Regions from separate parts of the Halomonas salsilacus genome, predicted to be linked through region 2. Evidence: riboswitches for the same ligand, from Rfam matches in the RefSeq annotation. Region 2 holds a riboswitch; each other region holds the start of a gene.
What was found. Region 2 has a riboswitch for thiamine pyrophosphate ahead of tenA (thiaminase II). Riboswitches for the same ligand answer to the same signal wherever they lie in the genome.

Region 1: it holds a riboswitch for thiamine pyrophosphate, as region 2 does, so the genes downstream of both, thiM (hydroxyethylthiazole kinase) here and tenA (thiaminase II) in region 2, are expected to answer to the same signal.
Region 3: it holds a riboswitch for thiamine pyrophosphate, as region 2 does, so the genes downstream of both, ACR80S_RS01345 (sodium:solute symporter family transporter) here and tenA (thiaminase II) in region 2, are expected to answer to the same signal.

What each region holds. Positions count from the first base shown of each region.
Region 1 is NZ_JBPKAQ010000011.1:98,331-104,412, forward strand. Features, by position in the region: gene ACR80S_RS15105 (ATP-binding protein) at 1-856, opposite strand, end outside; gene ACR80S_RS15110 (response regulator transcription factor) at 853-1,524, opposite strand; gene ACR80S_RS15115 (PepSY domain-containing protein) at 1,521-1,889, opposite strand; gene ACR80S_RS15120 (PepSY domain-containing protein) at 2,013-2,483, shown strand; gene ACR80S_RS15125 (cytochrome b) at 2,670-3,182, opposite strand; TPP riboswitch at 3,310-3,412, shown strand; gene thiM (hydroxyethylthiazole kinase) at 3,448-4,278, shown strand; gene thiE (thiamine phosphate synthase) at 4,268-4,885, shown strand; gene ACR80S_RS15140 (DMT family transporter) at 5,035-5,910, opposite strand; gene ACR80S_RS15145 (serine hydrolase) at 6,035-6,082, opposite strand, start outside.
Region 2 is NZ_JBPKAQ010000012.1:44,212-50,293, reverse strand. Features, by position in the region: partial or broken gene ACR80S_RS15450 (lysylphosphatidylglycerol synthase transmembrane domain-containing protein) at 1-483, opposite strand, end outside; gene ACR80S_RS15445 (class I SAM-dependent methyltransferase) at 555-1,481, opposite strand; gene ACR80S_RS15440 (glycosyltransferase family 4 protein) at 1,478-2,593, opposite strand; gene ACR80S_RS15435 (6-pyruvoyl trahydropterin synthase family protein) at 2,608-3,006, opposite strand; gene ACR80S_RS15430 (zinc-dependent alcohol dehydrogenase) at 3,022-4,008, opposite strand; gene ACR80S_RS15425 (CDP-alcohol phosphatidyltransferase family protein) at 4,223-4,993, shown strand; TPP riboswitch at 5,036-5,171, shown strand; gene tenA (thiaminase II) at 5,253-5,921, shown strand; partial or broken gene ACR80S_RS15415 (hypothetical protein) at 5,970-6,082, shown strand, end outside.
Region 3 is NZ_JBPKAQ010000001.1:294,418-300,499, reverse strand. Features, by position in the region: gene atpD (F0F1 ATP synthase subunit beta) at 1-151, opposite strand, end outside; gene ilvD (dihydroxy-acid dehydratase) at 413-2,101, opposite strand; gene ACR80S_RS01350 (TenA family protein) at 2,188-2,883, opposite strand; gene ACR80S_RS01345 (sodium:solute symporter family transporter) at 2,880-4,286, opposite strand; TPP riboswitch at 4,276-4,386, opposite strand; gene ACR80S_RS01340 (asparaginase) at 4,676-5,746, shown strand; gene ACR80S_RS01335 (DEAD/DEAH box helicase) at 5,887-6,082, opposite strand, start outside.

The sequences.
Region 1 (6,082 bases), on a different contig from region 2:
CCTCGTCGATGCGTCTGAGCTCGGCCCTCATGCGCTGGCGCAGCGGTTCCTCGAAGCTATCGGCCTGGGTGGTCAGCACGCTCACCGGCGTCTTCAGCGCATGAGCCACGTTGCCCGCGGCGTGGCGGGCCCGCTCCATCAGCCGCCGATCCCGCTCCAGCACGCCGTTGATGGCGCCGGCCAGCCGGGACAGCTCACCGGGCAGCCGGGTGTCCAGCCGCTCGGCCTCGCCGTTCTCGACGTCGCGCAGGTCACCCTGCAGCCGGCGCAGCGGCGCCAGGGCCCAGCGCACCTGGGCCGCCAGCGCGACCAGCAGCAGCAGGGCCAGCCCCAGCAGGGAGAGCACCAGCAGGCGGGTGAAGCCGGCCAGCTCGGCGTCCAGCCCCTCCCGGCTGAGCGCCACGCTGACGTGCAGCGGTCTCTCGAGGGGGGCCAGGCGAATATCGCGCTCGATCAGGCGCAGGGGCACCCCGCGAGGCCCCATGACATCACGCACCTCGGGGCCTGAGGCCGGCACCACCGGCAGCCGCTGGTCCCACAGGGAGCGCGACGCCAGCAACCGCTCGGCGCCGTCGCTGACCTGCCAGTACCAACCGGAGAAGACCTGCTCGAAGCGCGGGTCGCCCAGCGAGCGCTCGTGTCGGAGCCGCTGTTCCAGCGCGTCGTAGCGCACCTCGACGATGACCACATTGAGCAGGGCCTCGAGGCGCTCGTCGAAGGCGGCGGTGGTGGAGGCGCGAAAGTGGTGGCCGAGGCCGAGGCCCGCCAGGGGCAGCGAGACCAGGATCACCAGCAGGGCGGCCAGCAGCAGGCGGGTGGCCAGGGAGGCCCGCGCCAGCGAGGGTAGGCGGCTCATGGGGTGCTGTCGCCGCCCGTCAGCCGGTAGCCCTGCCCGCGCAGGGTCTCGATGTGCGCCGCCCCCAGCTTGCGGCGCAGCCGACTGACCTGGACATCGATGACGTTGGAGTCGGGCTCGTGATCGCGGTCGTAGACGTGCTCGGCCAGCTCGCTGCGGCTGACCACCCGCGGCGCGGCGTGGGCCAGGTAGGCAAGCAGCCGCGCCTCCTGGGCGGTGAGGCTCACCGGGCATCCGGCGCGGGTCACGCTGCCGGTGTGGGTATCGAAGGCCAGCTCGCCGATGCGCAGCACCGGATGGGCATGGCCGTGGCTGCGCCGCACCAGGGCGCGCAGTCGAAACAACACCTCGGCGGTCTCGAAGGGCTTGGTGACGTAGTCGTCAGCGCCCGCCGAGAACCCCGCCGCCTTGTCGGCCCAGCGGCTGCGGGCGGTGAGCACCAGCACCGGCAGCGCGATGCCGTCCTCGCGCCACTGGCCGAGCCAGCGGGTGCCGTCGCCATCGGGCAGGCCCAGGTCGAGGATCAAGGCGTCATAGACCTCGGTGCGCACCAGGAAGTCAGCCTCGCCGCCGCTGGACGCTCGCTCGACCAGCACCCCGCCCCCGGCCAGCGCCTCGGCCAGCGCCTCGGCCAGGGCGGCATCGTCCTCTACCAGCAGCACCTTCATGGGCGGCGCCTCATGTCGTCGATGCCGACCCCCTCGATGCCGGTCAGTTCGCCGCTGGCGGCATCGAACTCGAACTCCACCCGCTGACCGCGGGGGCCGAGCATCTCGACCTCGTAGACCAGCCGACCCTTCTCACGCTCCAGCTCCACCTCGAGCACCTGCCCCCGGTAGTGGGCCTCCAGCCAGTCGAGGATCTCGGACATCGGGACCAGCTGGCCGCGGCTCACCCGCTCATGGAGGTCGTACCAGTCGTCGTCGCCCGCCGCCGCAAGGGGCAGGCAGGCCAGGGCGATCAGCAGCGCCAGGGCGAGAACTGCGGCGCGGCCCTGAGGCAAGAGGCGAGGAAACAGCAGGCATCGAGTCATGGACAGAGCTTGCCAGCCGGAAGATGAATGCAGCATGAACGAGGCTGTCAGCCCCCGGCAAGGTCGCGGGTGATACAAAGGTGGCGTACCCGACCGAGGTACCCAACCGAAGGAGTTGTTCCCATGACCATCAAGATGCTGATTGCCGGTTCCCTCGCCACCCTGGCGTTGGGCGCCACCGCCGCCCAGGCCGAGGACACCCTCCCCGTGGGCAGCCTCGACGCCGTGCTGGAGCGAGGCGCCGCCTACGGCTTCACCCACTACCTGGAGATCGAGGGCAAGGAGCGCGGCCAGGTGGAGATCGAGGGCTGGCTGGACGACGAGTGGAAGGCCGAGGTGCGGCTCTCGCTGGAGAGCGGTGAGCTGTTAGAGGAGGAACGCAAGCGGAGAGACGACGGCCCCTGGGGCATGAGCGAGGCGGACATCCGCCTGGCCATGGAGGTCGCGGTGGCCGAGGGCATGGCCGAGTTCGAGGAGATCGAGATCGATCGCGATGACCTGATCGAGATCGAGGGGCGCGATGACAGCGGCCGCGAACTCGAGGTGACCACCCGACGTGGCGAGCGGGAGCTGGTGAAGGTCGAGCGCGACTGAGCCACCGAAAGACCAGCCACCGAAAGACCAGGCAGCAACACTAACAGCAAGAGAAGAAGCCCGGGGCGCCACTACCGCTCCGGGCCTCTTGCCTCTTGCCGTTTGCCGTTTGCCGTTTGCCGTTTGCCGTTTGTAAATGCTGCGATGCAACGCGGTTCGAGGCCGCAGCCCCGAACCGCGTACCGCTCAGGTCATGCGCTGCAGGGTGCGGTCGGCGAACAGCCACTGGTGGCCCAGCACCGCCACCACGTGTCCACCGATCACCAGCCACAGCAGGTTGGCGGCCACCTCATGCACCTCCTCGAAGGCTTCCTCCAGCCACTCGATCTCCGCCCCGGCGGGGACCAACGGAAGGCCGAAGAAGGCCACCCCGTGTCCGCTGCCAACGGCGGCCAGCAGGCCGGAGACAAGGATCAGCCCCAGCAGGCCATAGAGGGCCAGGTGGCCCAGCAAGGCCGCCCACTGCCAGTGGGCGGGGGGTGCCAGGCGTCCGCGGTTGATCCAGCGCCAGACCAGGCGGAAGGCCAGCAGCCCCAGCAACAGCAGGCCAATGCTCTTGTGCAGACCCATGGCGCTGCTCTTGCTCAGGGCATCCATCCACCAGTCGCTGACCAGCATCAGCAGCAACAACGGCACCATGGCCCAGTGGACCAGGCGGGAGACGACGCCGTAGCGTTGTTCGGAATCGAGCCAGTTCATCGTGATCACTCCTCTGTGGGTAACGTGATCCTTGTACGACGCGGCGCCTGTCCACAGGCTGACAGGCGCGTTCATGCGCCATTCATCTGCGGCCTTTACAGCCGTCCGGCCGGCGGGGATAGTGGTGCCATGACGACAGGGGCGCCGCGGTGGAGAGCTGCCGCGGCTGAGAGGCACCCTTGGCACCTGACCCGGATAATGCCGGCGTAGGGAGTCGTGCAGCCGAGGCTCCGCCTGCCTGCACCTCCCGCGCCCGGGAGGCCGCATGTCCCATACGAAATTCCCCTCGCTCGACCCCGCCGCCCACCTGGCCCGGGTGCGCGCGCGTGCCCCGCTGGTCCACAACATCACCAACCTGGTGGCCATGAACACCATGGCCAACGTGCTACTGGCCATCGGCGCATCGCCGGCCATGGTGCATGCCCGGGAGGAAGCCGCCGAATTCACCGCCATCGCCGACGCCCTGACGGTCAATATCGGCACCCTCTCGCCCCATTGGGTCGACGCCATGATCGAGGCCGCGGAGGCAGCCCGCCTGACCGGCAAGCCCTGGGTGCTGGACCCGGTGGCGGTAGGTGCCACCGCCTACCGGCGTGAGACCGGGGCGCGCCTGCTGGAGCGCCTGCCCACGGTGATTCGCGGCAACGCCTCGGAGATCATCGCCCTGGAGGCCCGCGGGGCCCGCGGGGCCGGCGGGCGCGGCGTCGACAGCAGCGACCCGGCCGAGGCCGCCGAGCAGGCCGCCATCGGCCTGGCCCGCCGACTCGGTTGCGTGGTGGCGGTGACTGGCGAGGTAGATCTCGTCACCGACGGCCGGCACCTGACGTACGTGCACGGTGGCCACCCGCTGATGCCGAGGGTCACCACCCTGGGCTGCTCGCTGACCGGGGTGGTAGCCGCCTTCCTGGTCGGCGCCGAGGACCCCTTCGAGGCCACCGTGGCGGCCCTGGCCTGCTACGCCGCGGCCGGGGAGCTGGCCGGCGAGGCGGCCAGGGGCCCGGGGAGCTTCGCCGTGGCCTTCCTCGACGCCCTGCATGCCCTGGACGGCGACACCCTGAGGGGTCGCCTGCGACTGGAGATGACCGATGCGACTTGATCTCTCCCTGTATCTCGTCACCGACCCCGGCCTGTGCGCCGGACATGGCCTGATCGAGACCGTGGTGGCCGCGGTGCGCGGCGGGGTGACGGTTGTGCAACTGCGCGACAAGCACGCCTCTGATGACGAGATGATCGACCAGGCCCGGCGGCTCAAGGCGGCGCTGGCCGGCAGCGGCGTGCCGCTGATCATCAACGACCGCCTGGCGGTGGCGCTGGAGAGCGGCGCCGACGGCCTGCATATCGGCCAGGACGACGGCGAGGTAGCCGCCGCCCGCGCGGCGCTGGGCGAGCGCGCCCTGCTCGGCCTCTCGGTGCAGACCCCAGCGCAGCTCGCCCGGGTGGATGCCGAGCGCCTCGACTACCTGGGGCTGGGGCCGGTGTTCGCCACCCCAAGCAAGCACGACCACGCCGAGCCGCTGGGCTTCGCGGGGCTGGCCGCACTGGTGGCGGCCAGCCCCCTGCCGGCGGTGGCCATCGGCGGGCTCAAGGCCGAGCACGCGATGGCGGTGCGCCAGGCCGGCGCCGGTGGGCTGGCGGTGATCTCGGCGATCTGCGGCCGCTCCGACCCGGAGGCCGCGGCGCGCCTCATCTTCACCGAAAGATGAGGACAAAAGAGGAGGTTTATAAACGTTACGAGCGAAGGTCAGGCAAGGCGAAATCAGACGAAAAAGCGGAGTTTACGAGCTGTAAATGAGCATTTTGAGTGTGATTTCAACACAGCATGGCTCAGCGCAGTCGTTTGTAGGCCTCCTGTTCAGGAGGTCGGCCGGCGCTTGAGCGACGTGCGGCCTTCCCGGTAGGCAATGGCCAGGCCGCTGCCGATGATCAGGGCGCTGCCGACGAAGACCCAGATATCCGGCATCTCGCCCCAGAACCACCAGCCCAGCAGCACCGCCCAGAGCATGGCGCTGTAGTCAAAGGGGGCGGCGATGGCCGCCGGGGCATGGCGGAAGGCCAGGGTGATGAAAGCGGTGGCCCCCACGCCGAACAACCCCGAGCCCAGGAAAGCCAGCCAGTGCCAGGGGTGGGGCGTCTGCCACACCCAGGGCAGCGCCAGGGTGGTCAGCAGGAACGGCACCAGGGTCATGTAGAAGACCATGGCCCAGAGGTGCTCGCTGCTGCCCCAGCGCCGCGCGGTGATCATCATCAGCGCATAGAAGACCGCCGCGCCGATCAGCGCCAGGGCGCCGGGGTCGAAGGCCGCGCCCCCGGGGCGGACCACGATCAGCACCCCCGCGAAGCCCACCAGCGACGCCGCCAGTACCGGCCCCTCGATGCGCTCGCCCAGCAGCGGCACCGAGAGCAGGGTGACGAACAGCGGTGCCACGAAGGCGATGGCGGTGGCCTCGGCAAGGGGCAGCAGGGTCAGGCCGAGCACGAAGCAGAACATGGTGCCGGTGTAGATCAGCCCGCGTAGCAGGTGCACCCCGGGGCGCCGGGTACGCAGCTTGCGCAGGCCGCCGCCGAAGTGAGCCAGCAGCGCGATCATCGGCAGCGAGACCAGGGTGCGGAAGAAGATGATCTGCAGCGGCGAGTGCACCTCGCCCAGCCACTTGGCGATGGCGTCGCCGATGGCCAGGCAGAGCACGCCCAGGCACATGAACCCGATCCCCTTGAATGACGATGACATATCTCCTCCCTGTGGACCCTCACGCTGACCCAAAAACACCACCCCGCCGACCAGAGGCCGGCGGGGTGGTTGTCGTGCGAGGCTAGCGGCTCTGCCGGCGGGCGGCAAGGCCGTGCTGAAGGGCTCAGAGGCTCGCGTTGATCACCATGCAGTCCATGCCCTCGCTGGCCAG
Region 2 (6,082 bases):
CAGCTGCCAGCCCACCGGAATCAGCAGCAGCACGGCAGCGATCCCGGCCGGCAGCCAGCCCGACGCGGCCACGCCCTTGACACCGCGAGCCATCAGCTCATGCCACAGCGGCGAGGCGACGAGCACCGCGAGGGTCAGCAAAGCCATTGCCAGCTGGCCGGAGGCGCGCTCGATGATCACCGCCCGCCAGGCACCGCCGCGCCGGCCGCTGTCACGAGAGTGACGCCAGGCCCGGGCGGCGTCGCCGGCCACACCGCCCGGCAGGACCTGGTTGAGGAACAGCGCCAGGTAGTACTCCCGCAGGGCCCGACGAAAGCCCAGCGATAGCCCCAGCAGGCGGGCGGTCAACCGCCAGCGCCAAGCGCTGAGCGCCAAAGGCGGCAGGGTCAGCGCCAGGGCCAGCAGGGCCCAGCCCGGCGAGAGCCGCTGCACCTGGGCGAGAATCGCCCCCGGCTCCAGCCACCAGGCGAGCCCGACCAACATGGAGAGCCCCACCAGCGGCCGCACCAGGCGGACGGGCAATCGTCGGGACCCTCGTCGAAGCATCGCCATGCTCAGGCGCCAACAGCCGACAGCGGCGGCCGGGCCAGCAGGTCACAATGCCCCACGGTCAGCCCCAGTTCGCCCGTGACGAGGCCCGCCAGCCGGCGCGAATGCCAGCGCTGCAGAAACGTTTGCTCCTCCGGGGCCTGGGCCAGGGCGGCATCGTGCCAGCCCTGGAGCAGCTGCTCGGCCAGCGGCCGCAGCGCGTCCTCGCCGGCAGCGAGATGCCAGGGCGTGGCCGCACGCGCCACCCGATAGCCGGCGGCGGCCATGGCGGCGGCCAGCACGGTCGGCGCTTCGCCGCCCAGCGCCGGGCCGAGCCCCTTGTCGCGGCGCTGGTGGGCCTGGAAGAGCGCCCGGACCGCGATGTCCTCGACGTCCTCCAGGCGCGAGCCCGCGGCGTCGAGAAAGGCCCAGTCGCCATCGACGCTGAGGGTGACCAGCAGCGCCTGGTGGCGCGCGGCACAGGCCGCCACCAGCGACTCGGCCCAGGCACGCGAGACCAGATCGAAGAGCGCCGAGGCCACCACCAGGTCGGCGCCCTCCAGCAGGCCGGCATCTACCGGCGAGAGGTCGCGACAGCAGGCCTCGATGGCCAGCCGGGCGCCAGTCGCATCGCGCTGGGTCGCCCCGTGCCGGCGGGCCAGGGCCAGCAGGGCCGGGTCATGGTCGACCAGTCGCCAGCGCTGGGGGCCGGGCAACCGCGGCGCCAGGAAACGCAGGTTGCTGCCGCTCCCGCAGCCCAGATCGACGATGCCATAAGGGCGGCCATGCGCCCCATGGCGCGCGGCGAGCCAGTCTGCGGCCAGGCCGGTCAGGGCGTGGCTGCGCGAGTGGCCGTCCAGCCACTCGCGCCGGGAGAGCCAGTCGGCGCTGAAACGTTCACGGGGAGTGGTGGTGCCGGCGGGCAGCCGCTCGGTATCGGATGGCGCCGTCATGGTGATGCCTCATCTGACGGGGTGCCGGTGGCGGCCGTCGGTGAGTAGGGTTCGTCCAGGGCGTCCAGGAAGCGGTCGCCGGCCTGCTGCCAGTCGCCCAGGCCATGGCGGGCCTCCCGGGCACCGCGACGCAGCCTCCGGCGCAGTTCGGCGTCGTCGAGCCAGGCGGCCAGCGCCTCGCCCAGGGCAACCGCATCGTCGGGGGGCACCGCCAGGCCGGCCCGCGCCGGCAGGGTGTCGACCAGGGCGCCGCCGGTGGTGGTGAGCACCGGCAACCCGCGGGCGAGGGCCTCGGTGACCACCATACCGTAGCCCTCATAGCGTGAGGGCAGCACGAAGAGTTCGGCCCGGTGGTAGGCGGCCGCCAGGCCCGGGGCATCGCGCTCTCCGGCCCAGACGATGCGCCTCTCCAGACCATGACGACGCGCGGCCGCGAAGAGCCGGGCGGCGTGATGGGGATCTCGAGCGTGGCTGCCGACGGCCTCCAGGGTCCAGTCGCGGTCCTGCAAGCCGGACAGCGCCTCCAGCAGGAGGTCATGGCCCTTGCGCGGGATCAGGGTCGCCACGCAGAGGAGACGACGGGGGCCCGGCGCCTCGAGGTCCAGGGCGCTGGCGGCAAGCGCCGCCGGCTCGACGCCGGGCTCCACCACGCGACGCCTCGATGCCTCCACGCCGAAGCGGTCGAGGCCGCGGGCCGTCCAGGCGCTGGTGACGATGACGCGTCGCGCCAGCGCCAGGGCGCGGGTCTCGCTGTCGTGGAGATGCCGGCGGGTCGAATCGTCCAGGCCGGTCTCGTCCGCCAGGGGGTGGTGGACCAGGGCGATGATCACCAGGCGATCGGCATGGGGGGCGATCTCCTCGGGGAGGCCGCCCATGACGAGCCCGTCGATCACCACCCGGTCGCCATCCGGCAGCGACGACAGCACCCGGGCCATGCTGCGCCGGGCCAGGTCGTCGGGCACGGGAAAGCGCCCCTCGAGCCCCACCACCTCGACGTGGTGGCCCCGGGCCCGCAACACCGAAACGATGCGGGCATCATAGACGTAGCCGCCGGTGAGCTGGCCGGGGTCGCCGGCCACGATCAGCGTCAGGGTGCCGGCGGGCGAGGTCACGGCAGCACTCACCATCACAGCGTACCCTCGAAGCTCGCCCAGGCGATATGCGACTCGTGGAGGGCGACGGTCATGGCCTCGAGCCCGCCGGCGCCCTCCCCCAGCTTGCCAAGCTGAATTGCCGTGGCCAGGCGCTCGAAGATCACCCGGGCCATGAACTCGGTGGTGGTGTTGCGCCCCTTGAACTCCGGTAACTCGTCGAGGTTCTGGAAGTTGAACTCGCCGAGCACCGCCTTGAGCGCCTCGCCGGCCAGGCCGATGTCGACCACCAGGTCGTGGTCGTCGAGTTCGCGGCGCTGGAAGGTGACGTCCACCACGTAGGTGGCGCCATGGATGCGCTGGCCGGGGCCGAAGATCTCGCCGCGGAAGCTGTGGGCGATCATGAAGTGGTCGCGAACGGTGAGTCGGTACATGGTCAGTAGCTCCAGTCAGTCGGGCGTCGGATAGCGCAGGCGGTGGCAGAGCACCTCGCCCGCGGCGGCGGCGAGTCGGGGCATCAGGGCGGGCAAATCAGAGAAATCGCTCTCGCCGCTGATCAGGGCGTCGAGGCGGGGGTCGCGCAGCAGGTCCAGCGCCAGCGCCAGGCGACGGCCAGGATCCCAGCGCGGGGTGCGCTCCGCCGGCAGGCGGCCTACCTGGCTGGCGACCAGGCGTAGCCGTCGGGAGTGGAAAGCCTCCCCCAGCGGCAGACTCGCCTCGCGATCACCGTACCAGCTCATCTCCACCACCCGCGCCTCGTCACCGGCCAGCGCCAGCGCCAGGCGCAGCCCCTCGGGGTTGCCGCTGGCGTGAACCACCAGATCGTTGTCGACCGGCGCCTGCTCGGCCAGGCAGAAGTCGACGCCCAGGGCACGGGCGAGCTCGGCCCGCCCCGGGGCGATATCCACCAGGCAGACCCGGGTGCCGGGGATGGCCGCGCAGAGCCAGGCCACCAGGGCGCCCACCACCCCGGCCCCGATCACCGCGATGCGATCGCCGAGGCGCGGCTCGGCGTCCCAGCAGCCGTTGATCGCGGTCTCCATGTTGGCGGCGAGCACCGCCCGGGCGGCCGGCAGGCCCACCGGCAGCGGCGTGACCGCGGCGGCGGGCACCACGTAGCGATCTTGGTGGGGATAGAGGCAGAACACCTCTCGGCCCAGCAGTGGCGCGGAGCCGGCCTCGATCACCCCCACGCTGACGTAGCCGTACTTCACCGGCCAGGGGAAATCACCGGCCTGGAAGGGAGCGCGCATGCGCTGCCACTCGCTCTCGGGCACCCGCCCCTGGAACACCAGCGCCTCGGTGCCGCGACTGATGCCGCCAAACAGCGCCCTGACTTGCACCTCCCCCTCGCCGGGAGCGGGCAGCGGCTCCTCGCGCAGGGCGCCTTGACCCGGCGCCAGGGTCCAGAAGGCGGTGGCAGTGTCGAAAGACATGAAGGCTCCAGCGAGAAGGGAAAGAAATACCTTTACAATAATGGTACATATACCACATTGCGCACAACTTTGGCGGCACCGGAGGTTTCCATCGCGGCCGGCTGCTAAGGTAATCATCATGGGCCCTGAGCCTCAGCATAGCGGCAATGCCCAGCGACCATGCCCAGCGACAATTCCACCGAGAATGGCTATCGACAACAACCCGGGTGTCCCCATGCCCCTCACCACCTCGAACCAGGACATCGCCGATGACGCCGCCAGCGCGGCAAGTCAGGTGCGCGTGGGCATGGAGCTGGGCCTGGGCGGCGTCGCCCTGCTGGCGCTGCTGGCCACCCTGGGGCTACTGACAATCGGGCTGGGCACCGGCGCCTCCCCCTGGGTGGCACCGCTCGCCATCGGCACCTACCTGGGCATGGCGGCTCTGCTGTGGCGCGCCTTGAGGCGCTGCCCGCGGCGCCCGGACGGTCTCGGCGCGGCCAACCGGGTCACCCTGGCACGCGGCGTGCTGGTGGCCCTGCTGGCCGGCACCCTGGCCGACCCGGCGCTGATGGCCGCCCGGGGGACGTGGCTCTTCGCCCTAGCCCTGGTCGCCCTGAGCCTGGACGGCGTGGACGGCTGGGTGGCCCGGCGCACCGCTAGCGCCAGCGCCCTGGGGGCACGCTTCGACATGGAACTCGACGCCTTCTTCATCCTGGTGCTCTGCCTGGCCCTGCTGTTGCTCGAGCGGGTCGGCCCCTGGGTGCTGGCCATCGGCGCCATGCGCTACGCCTTCGTGGCGGCACGCTGGCGCTGGCCCTGGCTCGCCGCCGACCTCCCCGAGAGCTTCCGGCGCAAGGCGGTCTGCGTCTGGCAGGTCGCCGCTCTGATGCTCGCCCTGCTGCCGGCCATGTCCGATCTGCTCGCCACCTGGCTGGCGGTCACCGCCCTGGCGGGACTGGCCGCCTCCTTCGCGGTGGACGTGCGCTGGCTCTACCGCCACCGGTAAGCCTCGGGGCTGGCAGATCCGCCCGGGGCTGCTAGACTTGCCTCACGCTTGACGGGGTGCCGGTGAAGTCCGGCTGAGATGGCGCAGGGGTCTCTCCAGACATGGAGATGAGTCGAGCGCTGGTCCCGTTGAACCTGATCCGGTTAGTACCGGCGTAGGAATCAAGCGGGCCAGGACACCACGCCATTTTCCCCTCCCGGCCCCTCGTCTCTACTCTACGCCCCTGCTCCGGATCCCCACTCGACTCCGGAGACAGCCGATGGGCTACCGCTTCAGCGACCTCACCGCCGCCTGCCAGGATGACTGGCGCGCCTATATCGAGCACGATTTCGTGCGCGGCCTGGGCGACGGCACCCTCGACGAGGACGCTTTTCGCCACTACCTGAAGCAGGACTACCTGTTCCTGATCCATTTCGCCCGGGCCTATGCGCTGGCCGCCTACAAAAGCCGCACCCTGAGTGACCTGCGCCAGGCCCATGAGGGCCTCAAGGCGATCGTCGATCTCGAGCTTGGCCTCCACGTGGGGTACTGCCAGGAATGGGGCATCGCCGAGGCCGACCTCGCCGCCCTGCCCGAGGCCCGTGCGACGCTCGCCTACACCCGCTATGTGCTCGACACCGGCAACCGAGGCGACCTGCTCGACCTGCACGTGGCCCTGGCCCCTTGCCTGGTGGGCTACGGCGAGATCGCCGATTGGATCAACGCCCGACCCTCCACCCGGCGCGGCAACGCCAACCCCTATGACGCCTGGATCGCCATGTACGAAAGCGAAGAGTTCCAGGCCGCCCGCCGCGCCGAGGTGGCCTGGCTCGACGCCCGCCTGGCCGACGTTACCCCCGCACGCTTCGAGGAACTCACCCGGGTGTTCCATGACGCCACGCGCCTGGAGATCGACTTCTGGCAGATGGGGCTCGACCGAGCCCTTTAACGCCCCACGACTCACCACAACAAAAGCCACAACAAGGAAAGCCCCATGAGCAAGACCGCCCACTTCTGCTCCATGTGCGGGCCCAAGTTCTGCGCCATGAAGATCAGCCAGGAGGTCCGTGACTATGCGAATGACCACGGGCTGAACGGCGACCAGTAAGC
Region 3 (6,082 bases), on a different contig from region 2:
CGGCAACCTCCAGGGCCGTCTTTCCGACATACAGGAGCTCCCGGATAGCGGGTACCGGCTTCGCGAACCTGACATCCACGACACCACCACGAATGGCGACAACGGTGCCGGTGTCACCCTCGGGCCGAATATGGGCTTCCCGTTTCGTCATCATCGCGTCCTTTGCGTAAGCACGATGTTGTCGATAAGAGGATAGCTCATGCCGCTGGGCCAACCGTGCCCGGGTGAGGGATTTCAACCGGCGCAGCGAATGCCTCATATGGTTCGTAAATATCGCCAGGCAAGGAGGTAGTCCGGGGGGCAAAGACCTGACGAAGGGGCCGCGCGGAGGCATGGCTTCCGCGCGGAACAAGGTGTCAGGTGCCGGTCAGGAGACGCGGGCAACCGGCGGAGATAGGTACGGCGTGACAAGTCACTCCGGCAGGTCGGTCACCGCGCCGGTGGAGGCGGAACTCACCGTCCTGGCGTACTTGGCCAGCACACCGCGGGTGTAGCGCGGCGCCGGCTGCTGCCAGGCGGCCCGGCGGCGCATCAGCTCATCGTCGCTGAGATCGACCTCGATGGTATCGGCCTCGGCATCGATGGTGATCACATCACCATCCTCCACCAGCGCCAGGGGGCCGCCGTCGAACGCCTCCGGTGTCACATGCCCCACCACGAAGCCGTGGCTGCCGCCGGAGAAACGCCCGTCGGTGATCAGCGCCACCTCGCTGCCCAGGCCCCGGCCCATGATCGCCGAGGTCGGCGTGAGCATCTCGCGCATGCCGGGCCCGCCCTTCGGCCCCTCGTAGCGGATCACCACCACGTCGCCGGCCACCACGGTGCCGTCATTGATGCGTGCCTGAGCCTCCTCCTCGGAACCGAACACCCGCGCCGTGCCGGAAAAACGCGTGCCCTCCTTGCCGGTGATCTTGGCCACCGCCCCCTCGGGCGCAAGGTTGCCGTGCAGGATGCGCAGGTGGCTCTCCGCCTTGAGGGGGCGATCCAGCGCCGCGATGATCGTCTGATCATCGGGATAGGGGGGCACGTCGGCCAGGTTCTCGGCCAGGGTCTTCCCCGTCACCGTCAGGCAGTCGCCGTGGAGCAGGCCGGCCTCGAGCAGGAGCTTCATCAGCGGCTGGATGCCGCCGATGGCCACCAGCTCGCTCATCATGTAATGCCCGCTGGGGCGCAGGTCGGCCAGCACCGGCACGCGCTTGCCGATGCGGGTGAAGTCCTCGAGCGACAGTTCCACCCCCATGGTGCTGGCCATGCCGATCAAGTGCAGCACCGCATTGGTGGACCCGCCGAGGGCGATTACCACGGTGACGGCGTTCTCGAAGGCCTCCCGGGTCATGATGTCCGAGGGCTTGATATCGCGCTCAAGCAGCTTGAGCACGGCGGCACCAGCCGCCTCGCAGTCCTCGCGCTTGTCATTGGAGACGGCGTTCTGAGCCGAGCTGCCCGGCAGGCTCATGCCCAGCGCCTCGATGGCCGAGGCCATGGTGTTGGCGGTGTACATGCCGCCGCAGGAACCGGGCCCGGGTATCGCCGTCTCCTCGATCTGCTTGAGCTCGATCAGGTCGATATCGCCGCGGCTGTGGGCGCCCATGGCCTCGAATACCGAGACGATGTCGGTATGGCCCTTGCCCGGCAGTATCGTGCCGCCGTAGACGAACACGCTCGGCCGGTCGAGCCGCGCCAGCCCCATCAGGCAGCCCGGCATGTTCTTGTCGCAACCGCCGATGGCCACCAGGCCGTCGAAGCCCTCGCAGCCAGCCACGGTCTCGATGGAGTCGGCGATCACCTCCCGCGACACCAGCGAGTACTTCATGCCCTCGGTACCGTTGGCGATACCGTCGGAGATGGTGATGGTGTTGAAGATCACACCCTTGCCGCCCGCCGCATCGGCGCCGTCGCTGGCATGGCGGGCCAGCTCGTCGATGTGGCTGTTGCAGGGAGTGAGGTTGCTCCAGGTGGAGGCGATGCCCACCTGGGGCTTGGTGAAGTCGTCGTCGGTGAAACCCACCGCGCGCAGCATGGCGCGGCCGGCGGCCTTGCCGGGGCCATCCACCACCTTGGCGGAGTGGCGGCGGCGTGAATCCTTCGGGGTATCGCTCATGGCAGTTCCTATGCGTTGATCGGGGGACCGTTAGAGGGTGGCCCTCATTAACGAGCCTGACAACCGCCACACTGACGGGGATTGTTTCAGGCGGGCTGCACCGCATCGTGGAAGGCGCGCTCCCTAGCGACCGTGTCGCGGAAGCGCTCCGCCATGCGCGCGAAGGCGGCGTCACCGAGCCCTTCCGCCTCCTCATCCAGGCGCCAGCGCAGCCAGGCCACGAAGTCCTGGAAAGCCGGGTTGTCGTGCAGATCGATCCATTCGCCCATCAGCGGGTGCAGCCCGACCACGCGGGTCACGCGCAGCGCCCACTCCAGGTAGATCCACTCGGTGACCACCAGCACCGCCATTATCTCGGCATAGCCACCGCCCCGGCCGGTGTCGCGCAGCAGCGCCTGGAAGGCCAGGGTCTGCGGCAGGTAGTCCGGCGCCTCGCGCTGGGCCGCCGGCACATCGAAGGCCTCGAAGGTGCGCTGGAAGGTGCTATTCTCGTCGCTGGTCAGCATGCCCATGAACTGACCCAGCACCACCCGGTCATCCATGGTCGGCGCCTGGCCGATGGCGTGGCCGATCAGCGCGGTAAAGGGGTCGACGAAGCCGTAGTCTTGCACCATATAGGCGGCGAAGCCCTCCCCTGATAGCCGCCCCTCGGCCAGGGCGTCGAACAGCGGATGGTTGACGGTGGCCGACCAGTCAGGCTCGCTGATCTCGCGCAGCCAGTCGGTGATGCGCGCCGATTCGCGACCGGCGGCCCAGGCGTTCCAGTCGGAGCGTGTGGTCATCGGGCATCTCCCCTGCTTGCCAGGTGAAATCTCGCCCCCGGGCGCAGCCAGGCGATCAGCAGGCTGGCCAGGGTGGAGGCGACCAGCGCCCCCAGGAAGGGCGGAAGCGTCGGAATGCTGTCCGGAAAGCTCGCCGCCAGCACGCCGGCAGCCAGGCTGCCCTGGGTGATCCAGCCCGGCAGCACCGCGCCGAGCAGGCCCGCCACGCCCCCGGCCACGGCTGCCAACGGCGACATGCGCTGCCACAGGCCGAGCAGCACCGGCACCACGATGGCGGCGCACAGCAGGTCAGCGATCAGGAACAGGCGCAACACCGAGAAGCCCTGCAGGGCCACCCACACCACCGGCGCCATCAGCGCCACCGTGACCCACCGCGCGCCCCGCACCGAGAGCCCGCGCCGCCCGGCGCTGGCCACCGCCATGGAGGCGATGGCGTTCTGCAGGGTGTCCACGCTGGAGGCCACCAGGGTCACCGCCAGCACCAGGGCCGGCAGGCCCAGCCACGCCGGTGCGGCGGAGAGCAGCGCGAAGAAGGGGATCGGCGGCTGGCCCAGCGGCAGCGCCTGCATGGCCGCCAGCATGCCCAACCCGCCGATGGCCATCACCACCAGCAGACTGCTGGCCCCGCCCAACAACGCCCCGCGGCCCAGAGCACGGTCATCCGCGGCCGCCCAGATGCGCTGCCAGTAGCCCTGGTGAAAGAGATTGGCCGCGGTGACCGCGATCACCAGGGTCAGCGACACGGAGAGCGCGCTGCCGATGGGGATGGACGGCATCACCGCCCCGGCCGGCATGGGCGGCAGCCACCACCAGGCCACGCCGCCGACCAGCACCAGCAGGGTCAGCAGCAGCCAGGCCTGCCAGCGGTCCGTGGCCAGGCTCGCCCGCAGCCCGCCCAGGGTGGTGTAGACCAGGGTGACCACCGCCACGCCGAGGATCACCAGCGAGGGCGGCACGTCAGAGAGCAGCGCGGCGATGGCGCCGATGGCGGTCAGCTCGGCCGCCAGGAAGATGGCCATGTAGGCCACGGAAACGAAGGAGACCCAGCGCCGCACGCCGGCGCCATAGCAGGCCTCGGCGAATTCGCCGATGCTGCGCCCCTCCGGCAGGTAGCGGCGGATAGAGGGGCCATAGAGCCCAATGATCAGGAACGGCAGCGACGAGCCGATGGCGTAGCCGGCCAGCGCCACCGGCCCCACGAAGGCACCGATCTCCGGCGGCGCGAAGAGGATCCAGGCGCCCATGCTGGACGCCAGGAATGACAGGCCGATGGACTGGGCGCCCTGGGAGTTGCGCGCGGTGACGTAGTCATCGAGAAGGCCATCGGCCCGGCGGGCCCTCAGGCCCAGGAAGGCAAAGCACAAGAGCGCCGCGCCGAGCACGGCAGACGTCAGGTAGGGCATGTCGCACTTCCTCCGCCGGTGTGAACCGGATCAGGTTCCAGGGTCGGCGCATGGCCCTCTCAGCCCTCGCAGATGCGGTGGGACTCCCCTGGCGACAAGTGAATGAATGGTGGGTGTCCTTCCTCGCGTCCCGGCCGGCCTGGCCGATAGCGGAAGGAACGAGAGTCATGATAGCGCACGCGCTTGGTTCGAACGACCACCTCCTAACCCCGCTATCCCCCCATAACGCCACCTATCAATCACGCACCCATCAGGAATCGACAGTTGGGGAAAAATCACGGCGACATCCCGATGAACTGGCTATGGTGTTTATCTGGAAGCAGTCAAGCCTGCAGCGTTAATTGATTGCGTCTCAAGCCAACTTAACCAGCCAACAGGGTGGGGGTATCGTGAAAATACAACAGTTAGCGAGAAGCTGGATTGCAGGGGTTGTGCTGATGGCGGTATCGGCGGCTGTCTTGGCGCAGTCGGAGGAACGGCACGTAGTGGTGCTCGCCACCGGTGGCACCATAGCCGGGGCAGGGGCCTCCGTCGCCGATAGCGCGACCTACGCCGCCGCCACGGTACCGGTCGATAAGCTACTGGCGGGCTTACCCGAATTGGAAAACCTTGCTCGGGTCAGCGGGGAGCAGGTCTTTCAGATCGCCTCCGAAAGCTTCAACAATGAAAATCTGCTTGCCCTGGGCCAGCGCGTATCGGAGTTGACCAAGCAGGCCGATGTCGACGGAATCGTCATCACCCACGGCACCGATACCCTGGAGGAGACCGCCTTCTTCCTAAATTTGGTGGTGCAAACCGACAAGCCAATCGTGCTGGTGGGCTCCATGCGCCCTGGCACTGCCCTGTCCGCCGACGGCGGCCTGAACCTCTACGGTGCCGTGAGCGTCGCTGCCAGCGAGGATGCCATGGGCAAGGGGGTCCTGGTGACCATGAACGACGACATCTTGAGCGGGCGTGACGTCAGCAAGAGCATCAACATCAAGACCAACTCCTTCCAGAGCCAGTGGGGCCCGCTCGGCATGGTGGTCGAAGGGCGCAATTACTGGTTCCGCGACCCGGTCAAGCGTCACACCACTTCATCCGAATTCAACATCGATGATATCGACACCCTGCCAGCCGTCGATATCGTCTACGGCTACGGCAACATGAATACCACGGGCATCGAGGCCTACGGCGAGACCAACATCGCGGCACTGATCCATGCCGGTACGGGCAATGGCTCGGTAGCGGCACCGGCGGTCGATGCCTTGAAGGCACTGCGTGACAAGGGGGTGAATATCATCCGTTCTTCCCGGGTGCCCGCCGGGTTCGTGCTACGCAACGCCGAGCAGCCCGATGACGACTACGACTGGGTAGTGGCCCACGACCATCGCCCGCAACAAGCCCGCATCCTGGCCATGGTAGCCCTGACAAAGACCGATGACAGCAAGGAACTTCAGCGGATTTTCTGGGAGTACTGACCGACTGCCAGCGACGGCAAGTGCTCACAAGGGCTAGGCCCGGCGGCTTGCAGCCCTTGTTGAGCAAGGCCCATCTCATCACGAAGTCGCCGCTCGGGACACCGCTTCGGCCTCCCTCGGCCATCTCCCCATCGGCTGATTCATGCCGGACGCGCCTCCTCGAAGAGTTCGGCTGGCATCGGATACGCCAACTCCCACGTCATGGCGATAGGGCGATCTCCTTCATAACGGTTTAGCGCCTTGGCCGGGCCCAGGAAGATAAATGGCGCCGTCTCGCCCTCGATACGTTTAGTCAGACGAGCGAAGAAGAGAATGGTGTAGCCACGGCCCTCGAAA